DNA from 2 places in the Alicyclobacillus fodiniaquatilis genome. Region 2 is predicted to be linked to the other one. Evidence: predicted binding sites of a transcription regulator. Region 2 holds the regulator's gene; the other holds the start of a gene.
The links. The regulator CtsR, encoded in region 2, represses protease genes until heat stress. The targets are predictions, from matches to a motif close to ATGGTCAATAAAGGTCAAACA.
Positions count from the first base shown of each region.

Region 1: the regulator CtsR is predicted to act here: its motif matches at 1,817-1,837, upstream of clpP (ATP-dependent Clp endopeptidase proteolytic subunit ClpP).

Region 1 is NZ_JBHUCX010000092.1:99,723-110,666, reverse strand. Features, by position in the region: gene ACFSB2_RS21960 (hypothetical protein) at 1-87, opposite strand, end outside; gene ACFSB2_RS21955 (IDEAL domain-containing protein) at 300-794, opposite strand; gene ACFSB2_RS21950 (hypothetical protein) at 1,029-1,229, shown strand; gene ACFSB2_RS21945 (YgaP family membrane protein) at 1,372-1,737, opposite strand; gene clpP (ATP-dependent Clp endopeptidase proteolytic subunit ClpP) at 1,893-2,471, shown strand; gene ACFSB2_RS21935 (cysteine desulfurase family protein) at 2,729-3,883, shown strand; gene thiI (tRNA uracil 4-sulfurtransferase ThiI) at 3,897-5,069, shown strand; gene ACFSB2_RS21925 (hypothetical protein) at 5,232-5,471, shown strand; gene ACFSB2_RS21920 (RsfA family transcriptional regulator) at 5,794-6,417, shown strand; gene ACFSB2_RS21915 (Ger(x)C family spore germination protein) at 6,565-7,809, shown strand; gene ACFSB2_RS21910 (hypothetical protein) at 7,806-8,288, opposite strand; gene ymfI (elongation factor P 5-aminopentanone reductase) at 8,450-9,247, opposite strand; gene bshC (bacillithiol biosynthesis cysteine-adding enzyme BshC) at 9,804-10,944, shown strand, end outside.
Region 2 is NZ_JBHUCX010000001.1:57,564-68,507, reverse strand. Features, by position in the region: gene ACFSB2_RS00415 (TetR/AcrR family transcriptional regulator) at 83-658, opposite strand; gene ACFSB2_RS00410 (CtsR family transcriptional regulator) at 881-1,348, shown strand; gene ACFSB2_RS00405 (UvrB/UvrC motif-containing protein) at 1,368-1,886, shown strand; gene ACFSB2_RS00400 (protein arginine kinase) at 1,899-2,978, shown strand; gene ACFSB2_RS00395 (ATP-dependent Clp protease ATP-binding subunit) at 2,975-5,422, shown strand; gene radA (DNA repair protein RadA) at 5,567-6,916, shown strand; gene disA (DNA integrity scanning diadenylate cyclase DisA) at 6,929-8,008, shown strand; gene pssA (CDP-diacylglycerol--serine O-phosphatidyltransferase) at 8,054-8,785, shown strand; gene ACFSB2_RS00375 (PIN/TRAM domain-containing protein) at 9,025-10,110, shown strand; gene ACFSB2_RS00370 (IspD/TarI family cytidylyltransferase) at 10,251-10,944, shown strand, end outside.

The DNA.
Region 1 (10,944 bases), on a different contig from region 2:
CACAAAAGCGTGTACGATGATACCAATTAGGACAAATGCGAACATCAAGCCAAAGAGGAGGTACAGCAACCTTCTCGTCCTTTGCATGCGTATCCGCCCTTTCCCAAACAATCATCATTTTGCTTTTAGCATAACCAAAAATGGATTGCGGTAAAGATCCAGTTCAACTGAAATAAAAAAGGCGTGCATCAAGGCACGCCTTCATTATCGCATATTCGCTTCATCGGTGACTAGAGACATGTGAAAATCCATCAAACTTAAAAAGGCGAGGATTTTTTCACATGCTTCTTTTGCTTCTTTTAGATGTATCGTCTGGTTTGCCATCCAGACGGGTCGCCTTGTTCGTTTTGTAGTTCGGTGAGTTCCTTGACTGCGATATCAAATGCCAGTTTGTCACGGGCGTCCAGTGCCTCGTCGATTCGTTTCTTGACCATCTCTCTGCGCAATGCTTTTGCCTCAACTTCCGACAAAACTTCCTGTACCTCTGGCGGAATTGGAATATCTGGTAGATTCACAAATACGTAAAGTTTATCGCTGTTCATCGACTGTTGCATGAAGAACGTCTGCAGACACTGCAACACTTCTTCTGGTTGACTCACTTTTTTAATGCGTCCATTGATGGGAATGCGCGCAATCATTCCATGTCGGCCGATAATCAGTTGGGGCACGTTTTCTAAAACAATATTGGTCGCCTCGAGTTGCGCATGACGAGCGGCAAGAAAGTCGATGACGGCGTCCGCGCCGCTGGGGAGTAGTTTGGTTTTTAGTACAAGAATTTCTTCCTTTGTCATCATCGAAATCACTCCCTAAACACTTCTTGAGAAAAATTGGAGTAAGTTCTTGTATCATACGCCTTGACGGTCACTGTAGGTTGTCATGGAAGCCTAAACGGCAAATGGTGTGATGTTCATTGTATCAAAGTCGCACGTCAGATGAAAGTGCTATTCGCCTATTTTGCCATCACATACACCCTTTTCCGGTCTAGCTCGGACCTCACTTGAGGATACTACGTGCGGAGGGGATGGCGGATGGACGAGTGGGTGTATTTTGCAGGGTTGTATGAGTCGAAATTCGAAGCGTATTGTGCTGTGATGTGGGTGGAAGCGGACGACCGGATTCGCCGGACAGCACGTCCGACCAATGTGGAAATATACCGCACTCGTAAAGGAAAATACGGTGTACGCTTCAGTCGACAGGAGGCAGGAGTGCCAACGGCCACATCGGTTTAAACATGAGGGTAAAGAAAAACAGGGTCAGTCCACTCAGGTGATCTGTCAAAATCGCTTGAGCGGGAATGACCCTGTTTTATTTTGGTACAATTTGTGCGTAAAATATTAATGATGAAAAGGCTTGTTTCGATGTTGCAAAAATTTATTCCGATGGTTCGTGACTGTGCAGTTCTGACTGGCACGAGCTCTCTTCTGAAGTTGGTTTGGATTGAGGGGGGTGCTCAGTCTCCTGGTCACACGTTTTGGGCGCCGATGACTGTTTTGGCGACAGCGGCGCAATTGCGCTTGCTTTATTGCGGTCCTCCATGTTGCAAGACAAGGTTTGGCTGACGTATTGCAACGGACACCAGCCCGTCACGCTTTCCGCCACTTTCATCGCGCCGAACGACAGCAACAGCGCGTTGCCAAATGGGGAATGACGACGACGGCGGGTGGTTGCACAACCAATGGCCAAGATACCAGTGAACATTCGCATGTAGCGGTCAGCAGTCCCGATGTTCTGTTGCAAGCCAAAATCACCTCTTTTCATGTTTTGTGAACTCAGTATTTCCTGAACAGCCGCGTGTATGAGAAACGAATGTCAATTGACTTTGACTATTCTTGACTAAATGGTGTTTTTCGTGCATGATGGGTATTGTATTGAATAAGAAGGAGGCGTGTCAGATGAGCCTGATTCCGTATGTAGTTGAGCAGACATCTAGAGGTGAGCGCAGCTATGATATTTATTCGCGCTTGTTAAAGGACCGCATTGTCTTTTTGGGTACGGCAATTGACGACGATGTTGCCAATGCCGTTGTGGCGCAGTTGCTTTTCTTGGCGGCGGATGATCCTGAAAAAGATATTCAAATGTACATAAATAGCCCCGGCGGGTCGGTATCTGCTGGTCTGGCCATTTATGATACAATGCAACACATTAAACCTGCAGTCAGCACGATGTGTGTAGGCATGGCTGCCAGCATGGGCGCTGTACTTTTGACGGCTGGTGAAAAGGGCAAGCGCTATGCCTTGCCGAATTCTGAAGTGATGATTCACCAACCACTCGGTGGCGCAAGAGGGCAAGCTTCGGATATCGAAATTCACGCGAAACACATCCTGAAAACGCGCGAAAAGTTGAACAAAATTCTGAGCGATAGGTCTGGTCAACCGTTGGAGCGCGTGGAGCGGGATACCGACAGAGACAACTTCTTGTCTGCGGCGGAAGCAAAGGAATACGGCTTGATCGACGAAGTCGTCGTTCGCTGATCCGTCGCAAAACACGGGCGTCAATGTTTTGAGAGCCCGCAAGTGAAACGATTTTGTGAGCGTACGCGTCAACACCAGCTGAGTGTAAAATCAGGCTGGTGTTGACGCGTCTTTTTTGGTGGCATTATGCTTGTACGCGGCAGACTGCCATCCATGATGCTGCTTGCGTCAACAGCAGCATAGAAATGTGCGTTTATGAAGTATCACGGTTGGTGCGCGCAAAGCCATCAATTCACTTTCAGACAGGGGGGATGATGATGCCGGATCAAACGCTATATTTGGATCACGCTTCGACTTCACCTTTGCGGCCGACAGTCAAGCAATGTGTGACGGAGGCGCTCGACATCTATGGCAACCCTTCGTCATTGCATCATTTAGGGATGATTGCGGAAACGCGGTTGTCAAAGGCGCGTGCGCAAGTGCTTGCCGCCCTCGGCGCGAGAAATGGACAGCTTGTGTTTACGAGTGGAGGCACAGAGGCCAACAATCTCGCGATTTTGGGAAGCGCAGTGCAACTCAAAAATCGGGGTCGCCATATGATCACGACTGCAGTTGAGCACCCTGCCGTGCTTGAACCTATGCGGCAGCTTGAACGTCAGGGGTGGGATGTCACGTACATCGCGCCGGACGCCAACGGGGATATCGCGGTATCTGATATATTGCAAGCGGTACGCGAAGATACGGTTTTAGTGAGTGTTATGCACGTCAACAACGAAACAGGCGCGATAATGCCCGTGCAGAAATTGGCTGCACAGCTCAAAGCCTATCCCAAGTTGCGATTGCATGTTGACGGAACGCAAGCGTTAGGGAAAATGCCACTTTATCTAGGGAAATGGCCCATTGATTTATATACGGTGTCTGCACATAAAATTGGCGCTTTAAAAGGAACCGGCGCGCTTTATGTCCGAGAGGGACTTCGCTTATCTCCGCTAGTGCATGGCGGCGGACAAGAATTTGGCTTGCGTTCTGGTACGGAGAATGTGGTTGGCGCAATCGCTTTTGGCCTGGCAGCGCAAGAAGTGAGTGAACACTTGGGGGATGCGAATTTGGCAGTCCAGCACTACGAGCAATTTGTCGCCGGTTTGCGCGCGATTCCGGGGTGGACCGTTTATCAGCCGAAAACCGCTTCCTTTTATATCGTTGCAGCGTCACTAGCGGGATTGCGCGGCGAAGTCATCGTGCATGCGCTGGAAGCACAAGGGCTGTATATTTCCGCAGGGAGCGCTTGTTCAACGGCGCAAGGTACAAAAAAACGCAGCCATGTCCTGACCGCAATGGGGGTTGAAGCACGGCAGGCGGAGGCGTTTGTGCGATTTTCCTGGCAGCCGGAGACACCTTGGTCGCAACTTGCCGCCGCGCTTGAAATCGTTCGTGAACAGACATCTTGGTTAAAAAGCATGGTGGGGGTCTAAACAGGTGGATCGTATGTATGAACACATTCTTGTTCGCTACGGCGAAATCAACACAAAGGGAAACAATCGTTCGCAGTTGGAGCGTCTGCTTCTTTCAAACATTCAAAATGCGCTTGGCCAGTGGCCGCAAATCAAAGTTCGGCGGATCAGCAGTCGAACATTGGTCAGTTTACATGGGGCGCCTGTGGAAGCGGTGTTGGGAAAACTAGAAAAAGTATTTGGCATTCGTTCGTTGAGTCCTGTCATGGCAGCGCCGCTTGATGTCGCCGCGATAACGGAAGTTGCTGCGCAAGTGCTTGAGGAAGCGCGTCACTTGGGGTCGACTTTCAAAGTGAAAGTGCGCCGTGGCAACAAGCAATTTCCGCTCGATAGTATGGAACTGGCGCGTCATGTGGGCGGTGCGCTCGCAGAGCGGTTTACTGAATTGCAGGTCGATGTCCATGAGCCAAACGTCACGGTCCATATCGATGTCCGTGATGACGGCGCATACGTATATGCAGATGTCGTTGAGGGGGCAGGCGGCTTTCCGGTGGGCATGAGCGGACGCGTGGGCGCGTTGCTGTCTGGCGGTATTGACAGTCCCGTTGCGGTTTGGCAGGCCATGCGCCGTGGGCTTGTGGTTGATCTCGTCCATTTTCACAGCTTTCCGTTTACGAGTGAACGCGCGCAGCGCAAAGTCGAAGATTTGGCAAAGACGCTTGCAGGCTGGTCGGGATCGCTCAATCTCAATCTCGTTTCATTGACACAGACACAGGCCGCCATTCGGAAATCCTGTCCTGAAGGACTTCGTACCATTCTCTTGCGCCGTATGATGTTTCATATCAGCACAGCCTTGGGCAAACAGTATGGTTGGTTGGCGTTTGTCACCGGGGACAGCTTAGGCCAGGTGGCAAGTCAGACACTATCTGGGCTTCACGTGGTTGATGAAGTGACCGATTTGACCATCATCAGGCCGCTTGTCGCCGAGGACAAATTGGACATCATTCGCCGTGCACAGGCAATTGGAACTTATGAAACGTCCATTTTGCCATATGACGATTGTTGTTCTTTGTTTGCGCCAAAACGTCCGAAAACACAACCAAAGCGAGATGAAGTGCGTTTGGCTGAGGCAGAGCTCGACGTGGAAGGTCTGATTGCAGCAGCGCTGCAAGCCGTTGAAGTGAAAAAAATAGACCGCGATGCGTGATGTGTCCCGCATCAGCAAAATCATGAAAATACGAGTCCATCAAGGCAGCGCGGCTGGTGTACACCAAAGTACCAATTCATTTCCAGGGTAGATCCATCGTTGACAATGGACGAAGCATGAGCTTTCCCACAGTGGGCAACACTACCGCTAGGAGTGAGGCCTGTGGGAATCGTTCGATTGATATATCGCACTTTTAAGTTGTTTTCGCTATTTTACACACTGTGGCAAACGACGCGTGTGACGCGTCTGTTCTTTGTTGTTCGCATGTTGATACGCCTGTTTCGCAAACGCTCCGCTAGGCGCAAAAGGCCAAAGATGGCGTTTACGTTTGTCGGAGCCAATCACACGGAGATATATCGACGGCGCGGTTGGCGGCGAATTCACAGAAAAAGTGAAAATTGATGAAAGAAAACCCCGGACGGACAGGGCTGATCAAATGTGATCGGATCTGTTCGTCTGGGGTTATCTCATTTGGGGACAGACAATCATGTGAACTGTCCGGCATCATCACCAAGACGTTAGTCTTTTGCGGGCATCGCAGGTGGTGTGCGCCAAGGTATCGATTTCATTTTCAGAGTAGCGATGTGATGTTTAAGCCCTTGCAAAATTGGATATAACAAATGATAGTCTCGTGATAACTCTTAAGTACGCACGTGCGGATGTGGGTTACTAACAAACAAAAGAACTGTAGGAGGAATTTAGGATGCGTCAAACATCACGCGCCATGCGCCAAGATGCATGGACAACAGAAGACGATGAAGTGTTGGCAGAAGTTGTTTTAAAACATATTAAGCAAGGGAGTACACAACTGGCTGGTTTCAACGAAGCTTCGCGCAGGCTTGGCAGAACCGCTGCAGCTTGTGGCTTTCGCTGGAACGCCTGTGTGCGCAAACAGCAGCGGCAAATCATCGAAATTGCCAAAGAGGAGCGCAAGAAGAGCAAATCGGAACGCGTTCAAGCGCAAATGGAAGGCGGAGATTTGGATCACCCAACAGCAACGCTCATGTCTTGGGCCCAAGTTCTACGCTTTTTGCGCCAGGAAAAAAACACGGCTCAACACTGGGCTTCAAGGTGGCGCAATGCGGAACGCCAATGTAACGAATGGAAAGCGCGCTTCAAAGAATTGCAAGAGGAACACGGACAAATTCGCGAGGAATACATGCAACTCAAACATGATTACGAAACGGTTTCCGAAGATTATAAGGCGCTGGTTCAAATCATGGAAAGAGCGAGAAAAGCGACATTGCTTGACGGCGGCGAGTTGGCGCAAGGGTTTATGTATCAAATTGACGAATACGGCAATCTCGAACGTGTGGAGCACGAGGAGCCAATGGAGCGAGCTGAATAAGCTCGCTCCATTTTTTAGCCATACATATTTTTGTGCATGATGTAAATGTTTCCGTGTCACCCTATTGGCGAGGAGCGTCCGAGGAAGGTGACCGTCATTATGTTTAGAAAACGTGGTAAACAAAGCATTTGTGCTGGAAGGCGCCATGTGTTAAAGCGATTGTGTGTTGTGCTGATCTTACTGTCATCACCTGTGGCCATGACTGGCTGCTATGACAGGCAGGAACTGGAGCAACAGGCGTTTGTCAGCACGCTTGGAATTGACAAGGGGCCAAACGGACTGATTGATTGTACGCTTCGCATTTCAGTGCCAGTCAATCCGTCGGGCGCTGGAGCGAAAGGTGGCATGGAGCCTTTGGCCAGCACGAAACCTGTGACCGTACGCGCGCACAGCATCAATGAGGCCATGGTATTAGCGGGAGGATCCATTGAACGCACCATTACCTTTTCACACCTGACACTGATTATCTTTGGCAACGAACTTGCCAGAGATGGTGTCCTCACGTATATTCAGCCACTCATTCGCTATCAGCAATTCCGCCGCAGTGTGCTCATGTCCATTTCTAAGACGACTGCCCTCGACGTGATCCAAGCGGACAAGCCGATGCTCGACACCTCAATCGTTCGGGTGGCCGACGGTATGGCGATGGTGGGCGAGAGATCCGGCATTATTCCAGTTTGCCGCTTGCATGATCTCGCCAGCGCATTGGAAAATCCGCATCAATCTGTCATTGCACCGCTTTATAACATCAATGACTTCGTCAAAAACGACGATGCGACATTGCCTGATAACGACAAGATTTCCTATGAGGCAGGCAAGGTTCTGCGCTTGGGCGGCAACCCTGTAGAGTGGATGGGGGCAGCGGTCTTCAAAGGGGACAAAGTGGTTGATTATTTGAATGGGGAGGATTGTATATACATACGGATGCTAGAAGGCGGGCTGTACCACGCAAAACTGGACTTGGACGATCCGTCCGAAACAGGTCAGGATATCAGTGTATCCCTCCACAAGGAGCGCGCGCCGCAATACAAGATTTCGCTGACCAATCCAGTGCAGATTCATGTGAATTTGCCCGTAGATGTGGATGTTGACAATGTGGCGAGCGGGATCGACTATGCCCAAGCTGGTAAACGCCGTATTCTGGAAAAAGGATTGAGCGAACAGGTAGATCAAAAATTGCATCAGGTGTTGGAGCGGCTGCTGGTCAAGGACAAAACAGATGTGGTTCCTGTGTCAAAGTACATTCGAGGCAAGTTTAGAACGTATCAACAATTTGCTGATTATCCTTGGGATGAGCAGATGAAAGACGCCAAAATTGTGGTGAATGCCGATGTGCATGTTCGGCGTTTTGGCGTACAAATGGATCCATTGCGCAAATTAGACCAGGATTAAGGCCACAACATGGTGGCCGTAGCGCCAGGGACACGGTTTGGCACTGGTTGTCGTTGTCCCCGCTCCTGCGTTTCTCTAAGTGGCCTTTGCGGTCGTTGGTAGCCCCAAGGCGAACTGTAACGTGGTACATGTGGGTTTGGCAACTGCAGATGGGGTGGAACTTCCACGCCTTGTGGACCGGATTCTTTTTCATTTGAAGAAGTATCATCAGCAGAATCATCGTTCGTCTGGAGATTGGACAGCGTGGTTTGCGCCACGCTCTTGAGCAAAATGTTGAACATTGGACTTTCGACGATTGTGAGCAATTGTTTCGCCTGCCATTGTGTCGCATCGCCAAACGCGTCGCGCAAGGCCGTTGAAATGGCCAGCGTGAGCCGTAGATATTCTTTATGAGAAAGGCCAAGTTTCTTTGCCTCAGCACGAATTCTTTGTTCCAATTTCGCCTGCGCCACTGATGTTTTACGTGTTTTCTGTCTCATGGTCGGATTGTTCACTCCTTTCGCGCCGTTTACAAAAAGGAGGGCCAGGTCGGCGCACGGCCACCGGCCTGGCTTTTGCTCGCGGTGCTGATTCAGCGAATGCAAACAGGTGCAGATGCTGAACGGACAAAAGCCCGCCTACGCACAGGCGGACGATAAAATTAGGTCATTCGCCCGCCATTGGGGCTGATGACTTGGCCTGTGAGAAAACTGGCCGCATCAGACACGAGGAATCGCACGAGCGCCGCGACATCTTCTGGTTGACCGAGACGGCCCACTGGTGTTGCATCAACCATGTCCAATTGTTCTTCGCGGCTGAACATACCGAGCATCTCTGTTTCGATCACGCCTGGCGCGACGGCATTTACAGTGATTTGCAGACTGCCCAGCTCCTGCGCCAAAGATTTGGTCAGGGCGTTCATCGCGCCCTTGCTGGCTGCATATGCGGCCTCATTGCTGGCACCGTACAGACCGTGTATGGAGCTGATGTTGACAATGCGCCCGCTGCCCCAGTGGCGCATATATGGGATGGCTTCCCGACTGCACAAAAAGACGGATGTCAAATTCGTATCGATGATATGGCGCCACTGTTGGACAGATAAGTCCATGAGCAGTCCATGATCGGCCAGTCCAGCGTTGTTTACCAAAATACTTGGTGTGCCAAGCGCGGTTGCGGCGACGAACAGTTGTTTTACCGCCTGTTCATCTGTCACGTCCGCCTTTACACTGATGGCAGACACACCTTGGGCGTTGCAAGTCTCGACCACTTGCTGTGCCGCAGCCTGCTGTTGGCGATAGTTGACAACGACCGAAACCCCTGTGCGTGCCAGTTCGATGGCGACGGCTCGGCCAATTCCCCGTGAAGCGCCTGTCACAATGGCGACTCGCTTCCTCTGCCCATCAACTGATGGCGCGCTGATATGGTTGACCTGCTCTATGTCAATCCGCTCCTCTTCCAAATGGCTGATATTTCAAAGGTAGCATATTCAGGCAATAAAAAAACCGCCGCAGCATATCTGGGCGGTTGATCGGAAGTTCGATCAAAGTGCGAAAAATAAGGGGGATGGCAAGTACAAGCGAGTATATTGCCACATCAAAAGGATTGCCGAAAACGGGGGATCTTAAACTTCTATTCTGCGAAAACAAACCTTTTTGAAGGTTTGAAGGTTAAAATATGGGGCCATCGCCATTCGACTTACTTTACTTTAGTGGGTAGATGTTGTTATGATAACACTGACACATCTGTGGTTGAGTCCTGTCAACTTTCGTTGGTATGTGTGCCAGCGGCGTGGTAAAGAAAATTGCACTTTATTTGATTGGATGAAATGTGTCAAATACATAGAGGCGTTCGGCGTTTTCATAATGCGGCTGGTGTGGGAAACATCACGTATGGCGGTCTTTTCATTTGTTTGCACAATCATGACTTGACGTATTCAGAGAGTGTCACGGGCAGAAGTTCAGCCGGACAACCTCTTATCTGTTTTCGGACAACCGAATTAAAGGGGCTGTTCATTTTTGAAATGTTCAATTCATCAATCGCCAACTGGCAATCGTCTAACGGATGCGCAGTTATTTTCATTTGCGGATGTTGCACATCTGTATGATGAACAAAATCCAATTTCACCAGAGACTTATCGCAAACGAGCTGAAATGATCACACCTTACTTTGACGATGCCCACCGTCAGCAATTGGTGGAGGCCATCGAAGCGTACGGGCAGCGAATCGGTGTGTCGCCCGCACAAAAAGCGGCGACAGCGCGTTTGCGAGATCCGCGCAGCGTCGCTGTTGTCACAGGGCAACAAGCGGGTCTTTTCACAGGGCCGTTTTACTCTATCAGCAAAGCGCTTTCAGCGGTTGGCGTCGCGCGTGAGCTGGAACGCGAATTAGAACGCCCAGTGGTCGCGGTGTTTTGGGTGGCTTCAGAGGATCACGATTTTGCGGAAGTAGATCACGCCTATTTTCTCTCGCATCAGCAGACGACACAACGCGTGCAATTAAAACATGCGTTTGACAGTCATCAAATGGTGTATTCCGCCCCTTTGGATCATTCGCAAATCCAGTACGTCTTACAGGTCATCCAAGATGATTTGCCTGATCATACATACAAAGCCGAGATGCTTCAAACCCTCGCGGATTGTTGGCAAACAGGCGACAGTTTGGCCGTCTGGTTTGCGCGTTTGATGTCGGTTCTCTTGCAGAATCAACCCATCGTCATCGTCGATCCCTGTTTACCGGCTTTGCGTCAATTGGTTGGGCCGGTTTTTGCCCGGACACTACAAAACTTCGACGTTTTGCAGGCCAAATTGCAAGATGCGTATGACGAAGTGGCTGAAGCCGGCTTTGAACCGGAAGTCATTCGCGATGCAGCGCACTCTACGGTCTTTCATGTCGTTGACGGCAAACGGTATGTGCTCGAACGGCGTGAGGGTGGTCATTTTACTGCGCGGGGATATGGACTTGATTTAGATGAGGCCGCCTGGATTCGCATGGCGATGGAAGAGCCAGAGCGGTTTAGCTCCAACGTCTTGTTGCGTCCGGTCATTCAAGATCACCTTCTGCCGACACTCGCATATGTCGGCGGTCCGTCCGAAATTGCCTATCATACGCTGTCGCGCGCCGTCTTTCACACGCATGAACGCCTGTTGCCGCCTTTGA
Region 2 (10,944 bases):
ATCAGTGAAGCTTTACTCTTTCTTTAAAATAAAGGGGCAGTCATCGGCGCAATCCGATTCGCATCATGAGACGTCTTTTTTTCTAATGAGTGGTCAATAATCCATCTAAGAATAGTTTGCTAAAAGTGTGGGCGACATCGTTGGCATTCATGGAACCGGAGGGGCGGTACCATCGGTATACCCAATTACATGCGCCTAAGATGGCAAGCGCAGTGACACGGGGGTGATGAACTTGGAATTCTCCATTTTCACTTCCTTCATTTAATATCTGCGTGACGAGATCCAAATACGTGTCGGTCATTTTCTGAATGACGCCTTGTGGCGCTTCGCCAAGTGAAAAAGCTTCTCTCCACAACACTGTGGTCGTCTCCAGATTTTCAATGGACGTCTGCACGTGCATGCGGATCATCGCTGCTAATTTTTCTTGGGCAGTCATCGGTCGGGCCAGGATCTCTTGAAGTTGTTCATTAAATTGACGGATGGCTGCGTCAGCAATTTGCATCAACAGCTCTTCCTTCGATTGTATGTAATGATACAGGCTGCCTTTTTGCAGCCCTACAGCGTCGGCAATATCCTGTACGGAAGTGGCTTGGTACCCTTTCTGTTCAAACAGTTTGACTGCAGCATGCAGAATTTCCCTTTGCCTGTTCGAGGACATCGGCGAGTTCCTTTCTTATCCTGAACCAGCATATTTGTCGTTGTGCATGTTCATGGATGAAGGTCATATTGGGAAAAGTGTACCGTGAAAACGTTTAATTTTCAATGAACGGTTGATCCGCTTGCGTTTTCAAATGTGCGGTGTATAATAAGGTCAATGAAAGTCAAAGTCAAAATAAGTGAAAGTCAAAGGCGGTGCTGCCGAGGATGGGAGTAATCAGCCATGCCAAACAACATATCCGATGTGATCGAACAGTACTTAAAGCGCATTTTAGAGGAAAGCGATGTTGGGTTTATCGAAATTCAGCGTAGTGAACTGGCTTCTTTATTCCATTGTGTTCCGTCGCAGATCAATTATGTGATAAGCACCCGTTTTACGATGGATCACGGCTATGTCGTCGAATCAAAGCGCGGCGGCGGCGGCTACATCCGGATCCGGCAAGTGCGGCTGGATCCAGAGCATACATTGCTACAACTGCTGCGGGACTGGGGTGACGAGGTCACACAAAGTGCCTCGGAAGCGCTGATTGAGCGACTTGAGCGCGAACAGTGGATAACCGGCCGTGAGGCGGCGATGTTGCAAATTATGTTGCGAAGAGAGGTTCTGAGCGTCGAGTTGCCTTTGCGGGATAGATTGCGAGCTCGACTGCTCTACACGGCGCTTCAAGTGCTTGCCACCTATGAGGATTGATGTCAGGGAGGTGTCCTGAATGATTTGTGAACGATGTCATGAACGTCCAGCTACGGTTCACGTCACCAAAATCGTCAATGGCGAGAAGACAGGTTATCACCTTTGTGAACATTGTGCCAAAGAGCAAGGTGAGATTTTGAACCCGTTTGTTGCGGGCAACGCGTTTGATTTCAACAAGTTGCTCACTGGGCTTTTGAATATGGAGTCTTCTTCAGGTTATGCGCCAGTGCAGACAAGCAGTTTGCGGTGTGCCAATTGTGGGATGACCTATAACCAGTTTACTAAAATGGGGCGCTTCGGCTGCCCTGATTGTTATGACAATTTCTCAAGCCGTTTGGAGCCGCTATTACGGCGCATACAAAATGGCAACGAACATACGGGTAAGATACCGCAAAAATCTGGTCAGCGCGTTCAGCAGCTTCGCAAGTTGGACCAGATGCGGCGCGAATTGCAGCAAGCCGTGGCTGATGAGCAATTTGAGCATGCCGCACAGTTGAGAGATCAAATTCGGGCCTTGGAAAAAGGCACGGAGGACTAGGGAGGGATACAGGTGTCATTAAGCGATTTTTTGCAGCATGCGATGAGTCAGTGGATGAAAGACGGAGGGCCAGACGATGACATCGTGTTGACCAGTCGCATCCGTGTCGCACGAAATCTACAAGGCTATCCGTTCCCGATTTTGCAGACGGACAGTCACGCCAATGAGGTGATAAATGCCGTTGGCGAAGCTTTTCAGACCGACGCCATGTCGGAGCATGGGGAATATGAGATGATTCGCTGCCGAGATTTGGCTGCGCTGGACAGACAAGTGCTGGTGGAAAAGCACCTGATCAGCCCTGATTTGGCGGAACAAGAGAAACGCGGCGCAGTCATTCTCCGGCGCGATGAGATGGTGAGCATCATGGTCAATGAGGAAGATCATTTGCGGTTGCAATGCATCATGCCGGGGTTGCGCCTGAATGAAGCGTGGCAACTTGCCAGCAAGATAGACGATGCGTTGGAGCAGAAATTGACCTTTGCCTTTCATGAAAAATACGGATACCTCACAGCGTGTCCGACGAACGTCGGCACAGGCATTCGCGCCTCTGTGATGATGCATCTGCCGGGGTTGGCCTTGTCAGGCAGCATCAATCGCCTACTCACCGCTGTCTCGCAAGTGGGTCTGGCTGTACGGGGAATTTACGGTGAAGGTTCTGAATCATTCGGGAACCTGTTTCAAGTATCAAACCAAATCACTCTCGGCGAGACTGAAGAAGAGATCATCGGCAATTTGGAAAGTGTTGTTCATCAATTGATTGAACACGAGCGAAACGCAAGAGAAGGTCTTCTTCAGCGCAACCGTATTGAATTGGAGGACAGAGTCAGCCGTTCGTTCGGCCTGTTGGCTTATGCGCGGCGCATGGACTCCAAAGAGACATTGCAACGCTTGTCCGATGTGCGGCTTGGGATCGATCTCGGCATCATTCAAGGCGTATCGGCGAGTATTCTCAATGAATTGATGGTGACGACGCAGCCCGCTTTCCTACAGAAATACTTTAAGCGTGAGCTGTCTGCAACAGATCGCGATATCCGCCGCGCGGCGCTGATTCGCGAACGACTTCGTCTAGATGACACGGAGGTGCATGGATAATGTACGCACGCTTTACAGAACGAGCACAAAAAGTTTTGGCGTTGGCTCAAGAAGAGGCTTCCCGACTGCGGCATCCTGGTGTGGGCACAGAGCACGTGTTGCTCGGCCTTGTCCGCGAAGGGGAAGGCATTGCGGCTCGCGCATTGCAAATGCTTGGTGTCCAGGCAGATAAAGTCCAACAGGAAGTAGAGCGGATCATCGGGCAAGGGCAAAGTCAGGGCCAAGGCCAAGGCGGTCAGATGACATATACACCGAGGGCAAAAAAGGTGATAGAGCTTTCCATTGATGAGGCTCGTAAATTAAATCACACCTATGTTGGCACAGAACACATCTTGCTTGGGTTGATTCGCGAAGGAGAAGGCGTGGCGGCGCGCGTCCTCGCAAACATGGGCATCAGTCTGAACAAAGCGCGGCAACAGGTGCTGCAGCTGCTTGGCGGCGATGCAGCCGACATGGCGGGTGAGAAGGACAGTTCAGCGGGGACGCCAACGCTGGACAGCCTGGCCCGCGATTTGACGCAAATGGCGCGCGACGGCAAGGTTGATCCGGTGATTGGACGCGCCACCGAGATAGAACGTGTGATTCAGGTGCTCTCCCGTCGGACCAAAAACAATCCGGTGCTCATCGGTGAGCCTGGCGTGGGGAAGACGGCCATCGCGGAAGGCCTTGCGCAGCGGATTGTGGCTGGGGATATTCCGGAAACATTGCGCAACAAACGCGTCATGGTGCTGGATATGGGCACGGTGGTTGCAGGGACAAAATACCGTGGTGAATTTGAAGATAGACTGAAAAAGATCATGGACGAAATTCGGCAAGCGGGCAACATCATTCTGTTCATCGATGAGTTGCACACCTTGATTGGCGCTGGCGGCGCGGAAGGCGCCATCGACGCTTCGAACATCTTGAAGCCGGCGTTGGCGCGCGGCGAAGTGCAATGCATTGGCGCGACGACACTGGATGAGTATCGCAAGCACATCGAAAAGGACGCTGCGCTTGAACGCAGATTCCAGCCGATCACGGTGGATCAACCGACGCCGGAAGAAGCCTTGGAAATTCTGCGCGGTTTGCGCGACAGGTATGAGGCGCATCACCGCGTGAAGATCACGGATGAGGCGCTGGAGGCCGCAGTGCGCTTGTCGGATAGATATATCTCGGATCGGTTTTTGCCGGATAAAGCGATTGATTTGGTGGATGAAGCGGGATCGCGCGTTCGCTTGCGCACGCACACGGCGCCGCCGAATCTGAAAGAGCTGGAACAAAAGCTAGAAAAGGTGCGCAGTGAAAAAGACTCTGCAGTACAGGGGCAAGAGTTTGAACAGGCTGCAAACTTGCGAGATCAGGAACAGAAGATCAAACAGGAATTGGAGCAGTTGAAGGAACACTGGCAGCAGACGCAGCAGCATGACGATGTGCGCGTGACCACGGAGGACATTGCCCATGTCGTCGCTGCTTGGACGGGGATTCCGGTCAAACAGTTGGCTCAGGAAGAGTCGGAGCGGTTGTTGCACATGGAAGAAATTCTGCACAACCGAGTTGTCGGGCAGAACGAGGCAGTCGAGGCGGTTGCGCGGGCCATCCGACGCGCGCGCGCAGGCCTGAAAGATCCGAAGCGGCCGATTGGTTCGTTCATTTTTCTTGGCCCAACAGGTGTGGGGAAAACCGAGTTGGCTCGCGCGTTGGCAGAATCGGTCTTCGGCGATGAGGATGCGATGATTCGCATTGATATGTCCGAGTTCATGGAGCGGCATTCCACGGCGCGCTTGGTTGGTTCGCCGCCGGGATACGTCGGTTATGACGAAGGTGGCCAATTGACAGAGAAGGTTCGGCGCAAACCCTACTCGGTGGTGCTGCTGGACGAAGTCGAAAAGGCGCATCCTGAAGTGTTCAACATCTTGCTGCAGGTGCTCGATGATGGTCGTCTGACAGATGGCAAGGGGCGGACAGTCGATTTTCGCAACACGGTCATCATCATGACTTCCAACGTTGGCGCTGAAGAACTGCGCAAGGGCGGCAGTGTTGGCTTTAAGCCGGGGGCTTCCAGCCAGTACAACGATATGAAAGAGAAAGTGATGGAAGATCTGAAGCGCACATTCCGGCCGGAATTTATCAACCGGATCGACGAAATCATCGTCTTCCACGCCCTGGACGAATCGCAAATCAGCCACATCGTCGATTTGATGGTGAGCGATCTGCAAAAACGCCTGGCAGAACAGAATATCCAATTTACTCTGACAGAGGAGGCCAAGCAATTTTTGGCCAAGGAAGGGTTCGATCCGCAGTATGGCGCACGGCCGTTGAAGCGGGCAATTCAAAGACATATCGAAGACAGATTGTCGGAGGCTTTGTTGGCTGGCACCGTGAACAAGGGCGACGCTGTGCGGATTGGATTGGATGGGGATCACCTGAAGGTCGAGCCAGCGGGCGCAATGGCTGCAAACTCGTAAAAAGTGGAACACAATCTGTAGGTTGTCAAACCCGTCGCGATTGCGGCGGGTTTTTCTGCGATACGGGATGGACGCGGCCCATTCGTTCGGTATGATGGTAGAGGGAATCTGTGTAAAGGATGTCCGCAAAGGGGAGAACGGCGTTTGGCGAAAACAAAGACGCAGTACGTTTGTCAAGCGTGCGGCCATATTGAGATCAAATGGATGGGGCGCTGCCCTGGTTGTGGGGAATGGAACACGCTGGTGGAAGAGACGGTTGCGCCGATGAGGTCGACGGCAGTTGCCGCAACGAAAGCATCGCCGCAGCCGATTCAGTCTATCCCGGCGCAAACCGAGCAGCGGTTTCAAACCGGAATGACAGAGTGCGACTGGGTGCTGGGCGGTGGGATTGTCCCTGGTTCACTGGTGCTTATCGGCGGGGATCCGGGGATTGGCAAGTCCACCTTGTTGTTGCAGTTGTCACAGGCGATTGCCTCACAGCAAAAGCGCGTGCTATACGTCTCCGGCGAGGAGTCCGCGAGTCAAATCAAGCTGAGGGCGGAACGGTTGGGCACCGTGCATGATGAATTGTACGTGCTTGCGGAGACGGACTTGGATTTGGTGATTGAGAGCGCAATGCAGGTCAAACCTGATTTCTTAATTGTGGATTCCATCCAAACGGTATTTCGGCCGAGCTTGACATCGGCGCCTGGCAGTGTGGCGCAAGTGAGAGAGTGCACTGGCATGTTATTGCGCGTCGCGAAGTCGCATAATATTGCTACGTTCATCGTCGGGCATGTGACGAAAGACGGCGCTTTGGCTGGACCTCGCATGCTTGAGCACATGGTTGACGCGGTACTATACTTTGAAGGCGAACGTCATCATATGTATAGAGTATTGCGCGCCGTGAAGAACCGATTTGGTTCAACCAATGAGCTGGCGGTTTTTGAAATGCATGACAATGGATTGCAGGAAGTGTCCAATCCTTCTCTTTTATTTCTGTCAGAACGTCAGACGATTGTCCCAGGGTCGGCAGTGGTCGCTGCGATGGAGGGTCGGCGGCCATTATTGCTTGAGGTGCAGGCTTTGGTTGCCCCCACGGGATTCGCGACACCAAGGCGCATGGCCACGGGCGCTGATTACACGCGGGTAAATATGCTGCTGGCGGTGCTGGAACGCCGAATGGGCATGCAGGTGCAAGCGTGTGACGCCTACGTCAATGTGGCTGGTGGCGTGCGTGTCGATGAGCCTGCAGTAGATCTCGGCATTGCCATGGCGCTGGTCTCCAGCCATCGGGATAGACCTTTGGCGCGTGGGGATATCTATATTGGCGAGGTCGGGTTGACCGGTGAAGTTCGTACAGTCACGCGGTTGGCGGAGCGACTGCGCGAAGCGCAAAAATTAGGCTTCCAACGTTGTGTTATTCCAGCTGGTCAAACGGTGACCGAGTCGTTTCCTGGGGTGGAAATCGTCCCGGTGCAAACACTACAGGATGCAATGCTTCGGGCCTTTTAGAGGTGAAAGATGATGAAAGAAGACACCAAACGGGAAATCACCATCAACAAGATTTTACGGATGGTCGCACCAGGGACTGTGTTGCGTGATGGCATAGAAAACATCCTGCGGGCGAAGACGGGAGGGCTTATCGTCATTGGCGCTTCGGAAAAAGTGCTGTCCATCATGGATGGCGGTTTTTCCATCCAATGCGAATTGACGCCGTCCCACCTGTATGAGCTCGCGAAGATGGATGGCGCAATCATTGTCAGCGAAGATGTCAAACGGGTGCTTTTTGCCAACACGAATCTCAATCCGGATCACACCATTCCGACGTCTGAGACTGGCACGAGACATCGGACTGCTGAGCGTGTGGCGCGGGAGACAGGGCAGCTTGTGGTCTGTATATCACAGCGGCGCAACGTGATCACATTGTATCAAGGGCTGTTTAAATATGTATTACGTGACATAAGTGTTATCTTGACAAAGGCAAACCAGGCGATGCAAACTTTGGAGAAATACAAAACCGTGTTAGATCAGGAATTGACCAATCTGAGCGCGCTGGAATTTGAAGAGGCTGTTACACTGGATGAAGTGACGACGGTCTTGCAGCGATTTGAGACCGTGCTGCGCATCAAGGCGGAAATTCGCCGACATATTACAGAGCTCGGGAGTGAAGGCCGACTGGTCAGCATGCAGTTGGACGAACTTGTGGCAACGGTTGACGAGCAGGCATATTTACTGGTGAAAGACTATATGAATCATGGACATGATGTGACGCCACATCATGTGTTGTCGTTGTTCCACGGCATGCCAGCCGACGATTTGATGGATGGCGCCAAAATGGCGAAGGCCATGGGTTACGCGCCGAGTGTCAATGTTCTCGAAGAGGTTGTGCCATCGAGAGGGTACCGCGTGCTGAACAAAATCAGCCGCTTGCCGCAACCGGTGATAGAGAATTTGGTCGAACATTTCGATATCCTAACCAATATTTTGTCGGCGAACGTGGATCATCTTGATGAAGTTGAAGGGGTCGGGGCTGTTCGCGCGAGAATGATTCGCGATGGGCTGCAACGCATTCAGGAGCAGGTATTAATTGATCGACATATTTAATTTGTCCTGATGGTTTTTTCTGTTATTCTCTGGGAGGTCATATCATTGTTCACGAAGGCGATTCCCAGTGTTCTGACATTGGGCAACTTGGTCATTGGCATGGTGGCTATGTTTGTCGCGAGTCACGGTCGCTACGACTCAGCTGCCTTGCTGGTGGTCATTGGTATGTTTTTAGATGGATTGGATGGTCGTGCGGCTCGTTTATTACATGCGGAAAGCGAATTTGGCAAACAGTTGGACTCATTATCTGATATGGTGACGTTTGGAGTCGCTCCTTCTTTTATCATGTTTGAGGTGATGTTGCGTCACCTTGGGTTTATCGGACTTGTTCTGGCCATCTGGTTTCCCATGTGCGGCGCGATGCGCCTGGCCCGTTTTAATGTGCAGACCAAATCTTCTCATTTCTTTGTCGGACTGCCCATCACTGCTGCGGGTGGCATTTTGGCCACCATGGCTTTATCAAGGCCGGTGTTGCATCCGGCGATTCTCATATTGCCGCTTGGGATGTTATTGCTGTCTTTTCTCATGATTAGCAACGTTCGCTATCCCAATTTCAAAAAAGTCGCGATCCCGAAGTCGTCAGTTGTTCTGATTCCTGTTTTCGCGATTGGCTTCTTTATTTTGATCAAATTTCACTACGTCCGCGTCGACTGGTTGATTTTTGGGATTTTGGCGATTTATGCGGTGTACGGTATGTTGCGGGGGCTGCAGTATCAGACCGCGCGTCGGCGTCAGATGAAATCCGGTGAAGATGTGGATTCTACGAAATATCTTTAGTGTATTTGACCGTCATCTAGGGAAAAGACTTCAACAGTTCTATAGCAGTTTTGTGTCGGGGCCACATGTGTGGTCCTTTTCCTTTTGACGCTGTATAAGCGGGATGCTAAACTAAAAGCACTACCCCAATATTTAGAAGGTTGTACACTTGTACGGGCGTTTGTTCCATCTGCTTGCGAAAAGAATGATTAAGTCGCATTCTCTTATGCCCATACTATTGACAGGAGGTGACTGTTTTTATGCTAAAAAAAGTGGTTCACTTGTTTTTTGCGGTTATCGGGGTAGTCCTTGGTTATACGTTTGCTCCGGACTTATTCACACGCGTTTTTCATCTGAGTCATAATCCTCTTTTCCAGAACAAGGTGTTTGGCGCCGCAATTGGGTGTGCATTGTTTATTTTAGCCACCATCTCACTGGTCAATTACGTCTCGGCGTTGCTGCGCTGGTTGGAGGAGCGGTTGAAAAACGCTCCATTGGCTGACATCCTGGGTGGAACCATCGGTGTGGTCATTGGACTTGTGGTCGCGTATTTGTTTTCACCGGAGATTCGTGCGATTCCTGTCGTCGGTGTATCTGTTCAGTTCTTCGTGAGTGTTTTCTTTGCGTACCTTGGATTGCGCATTGGGTTTACCAAACGGGAGGATTTAATCAACCTGTTTTCCGGGAAGTTGTCTCTAAAAGACCGGGACAAAGAAAAGAAAGCAGCGTTGCGTCCGGGAGATGCAAAGTTGTTGGACACCTCGGTGATTATTGATGGACGCATTGCGGATCTGGTGGAGACCGGATTCTTGGACGGCACCATCGTCATTGCCTCTTTTGTGCTGGAAGAGCTACAGCACATCGCGGATTCGTCCGACGCGCTCAAACGCAATCGAGGGCGACGCGGCTTAGATGTGCTCAATCGCATCCAGAAAGAATTGGATGTGCCGGTGCAAATTGTCGAGATCGACTTTGAAGACATTCAGGAAGTGGATTCCAAACTCGTTCGCTTGGCGAAGAAGATGAACGGCAAAGTGACCACCAACGATTTTAATTTGAATAAAGTCTGTGAGCTGCAGGGCGTGCCGGTGCTCAACATCAATGATTTGGCGAATGCGTTGAAGCCAATCGTGTTGCCTGGCGAGGAACTGCACGTTCAGGTCATCAAGGACGGAAAAGAGTACAATCAAGGTGTTGCTTACTTGGATGACGGGACGATGATTGTCATTGAGGGCGGTCGTGAACATATTGGCGGCATGCTCGATGTGCTTGTCACCAGTGTATTGCAGACATCTGCTGGTCGCATGATTTTTGCAAAGCCAAAACTGCTGGAACGCGCTTTGTAATGACATGTGCGAAGCGCATGCAGATGAACGATTGGCAAAATGTATCGTCTCACCATGTATAGAACAGATGGAAACAGGACCCATGTGGCGGTCCTGTTTCTGAATGGTTGGGCGTGGAGCACGTGGGAGGATGGAAGTGCATGTTGTTTGCCATTGTCGTTGCGGCAGGGCAAGGGCGGCGTATGGGCTTCAAAAAGCAGTTTATTGATTTGGCAGGAAGCCCCATGTGGCTTCGCTCTGTAGAAGCAATGGCCGCTGGAGGCGCAGAGCAGGTCGTCATTGTGGTGGGTGAAGCGGACTACGCATCATTCCAGCAAGCGTTAGCCGCCAGTCACTTGGCGCGTCAAAGTACACTGGTCATAGGCGGGGATAGTCGATTCGCCTCGGTTCGATCCGGCATGTCCCATATTTATGAGACCCTGGCGCATCGCGACGATCCTGTTCGGCTGGATCAAGTGCAAATTGCAGTTCACGACGCGGCCCGTCCGTTTGCATCCCCAGAGGATGTGCGGCGGACATTTACTCAAGCGTCGCAAACGGGCGCGGCGATTCTTGGGCGCTATTGCCGCGATACTGTGAAGTGGGTGGAGCAGTCGTTTGTGCGCCGCACCATTTCGCGGGAGCATCTGTTTCTTGCTGAAACCCCTCAAGTGGTGCGCGGGGATTACATAGAACGTGCTTATTTGGCAAATGAGACTGGCGCATCGGCTACGGATGACAGCGCCTTGTTGGAAGCACTCGATATCCCGGTGACGTTTGTGGAAGCTGATCACTTTAACGGCAAGGTGACAACGCCAGCAGACTTGGAGTACGCCCGTTGGTTGGCGAACAAAA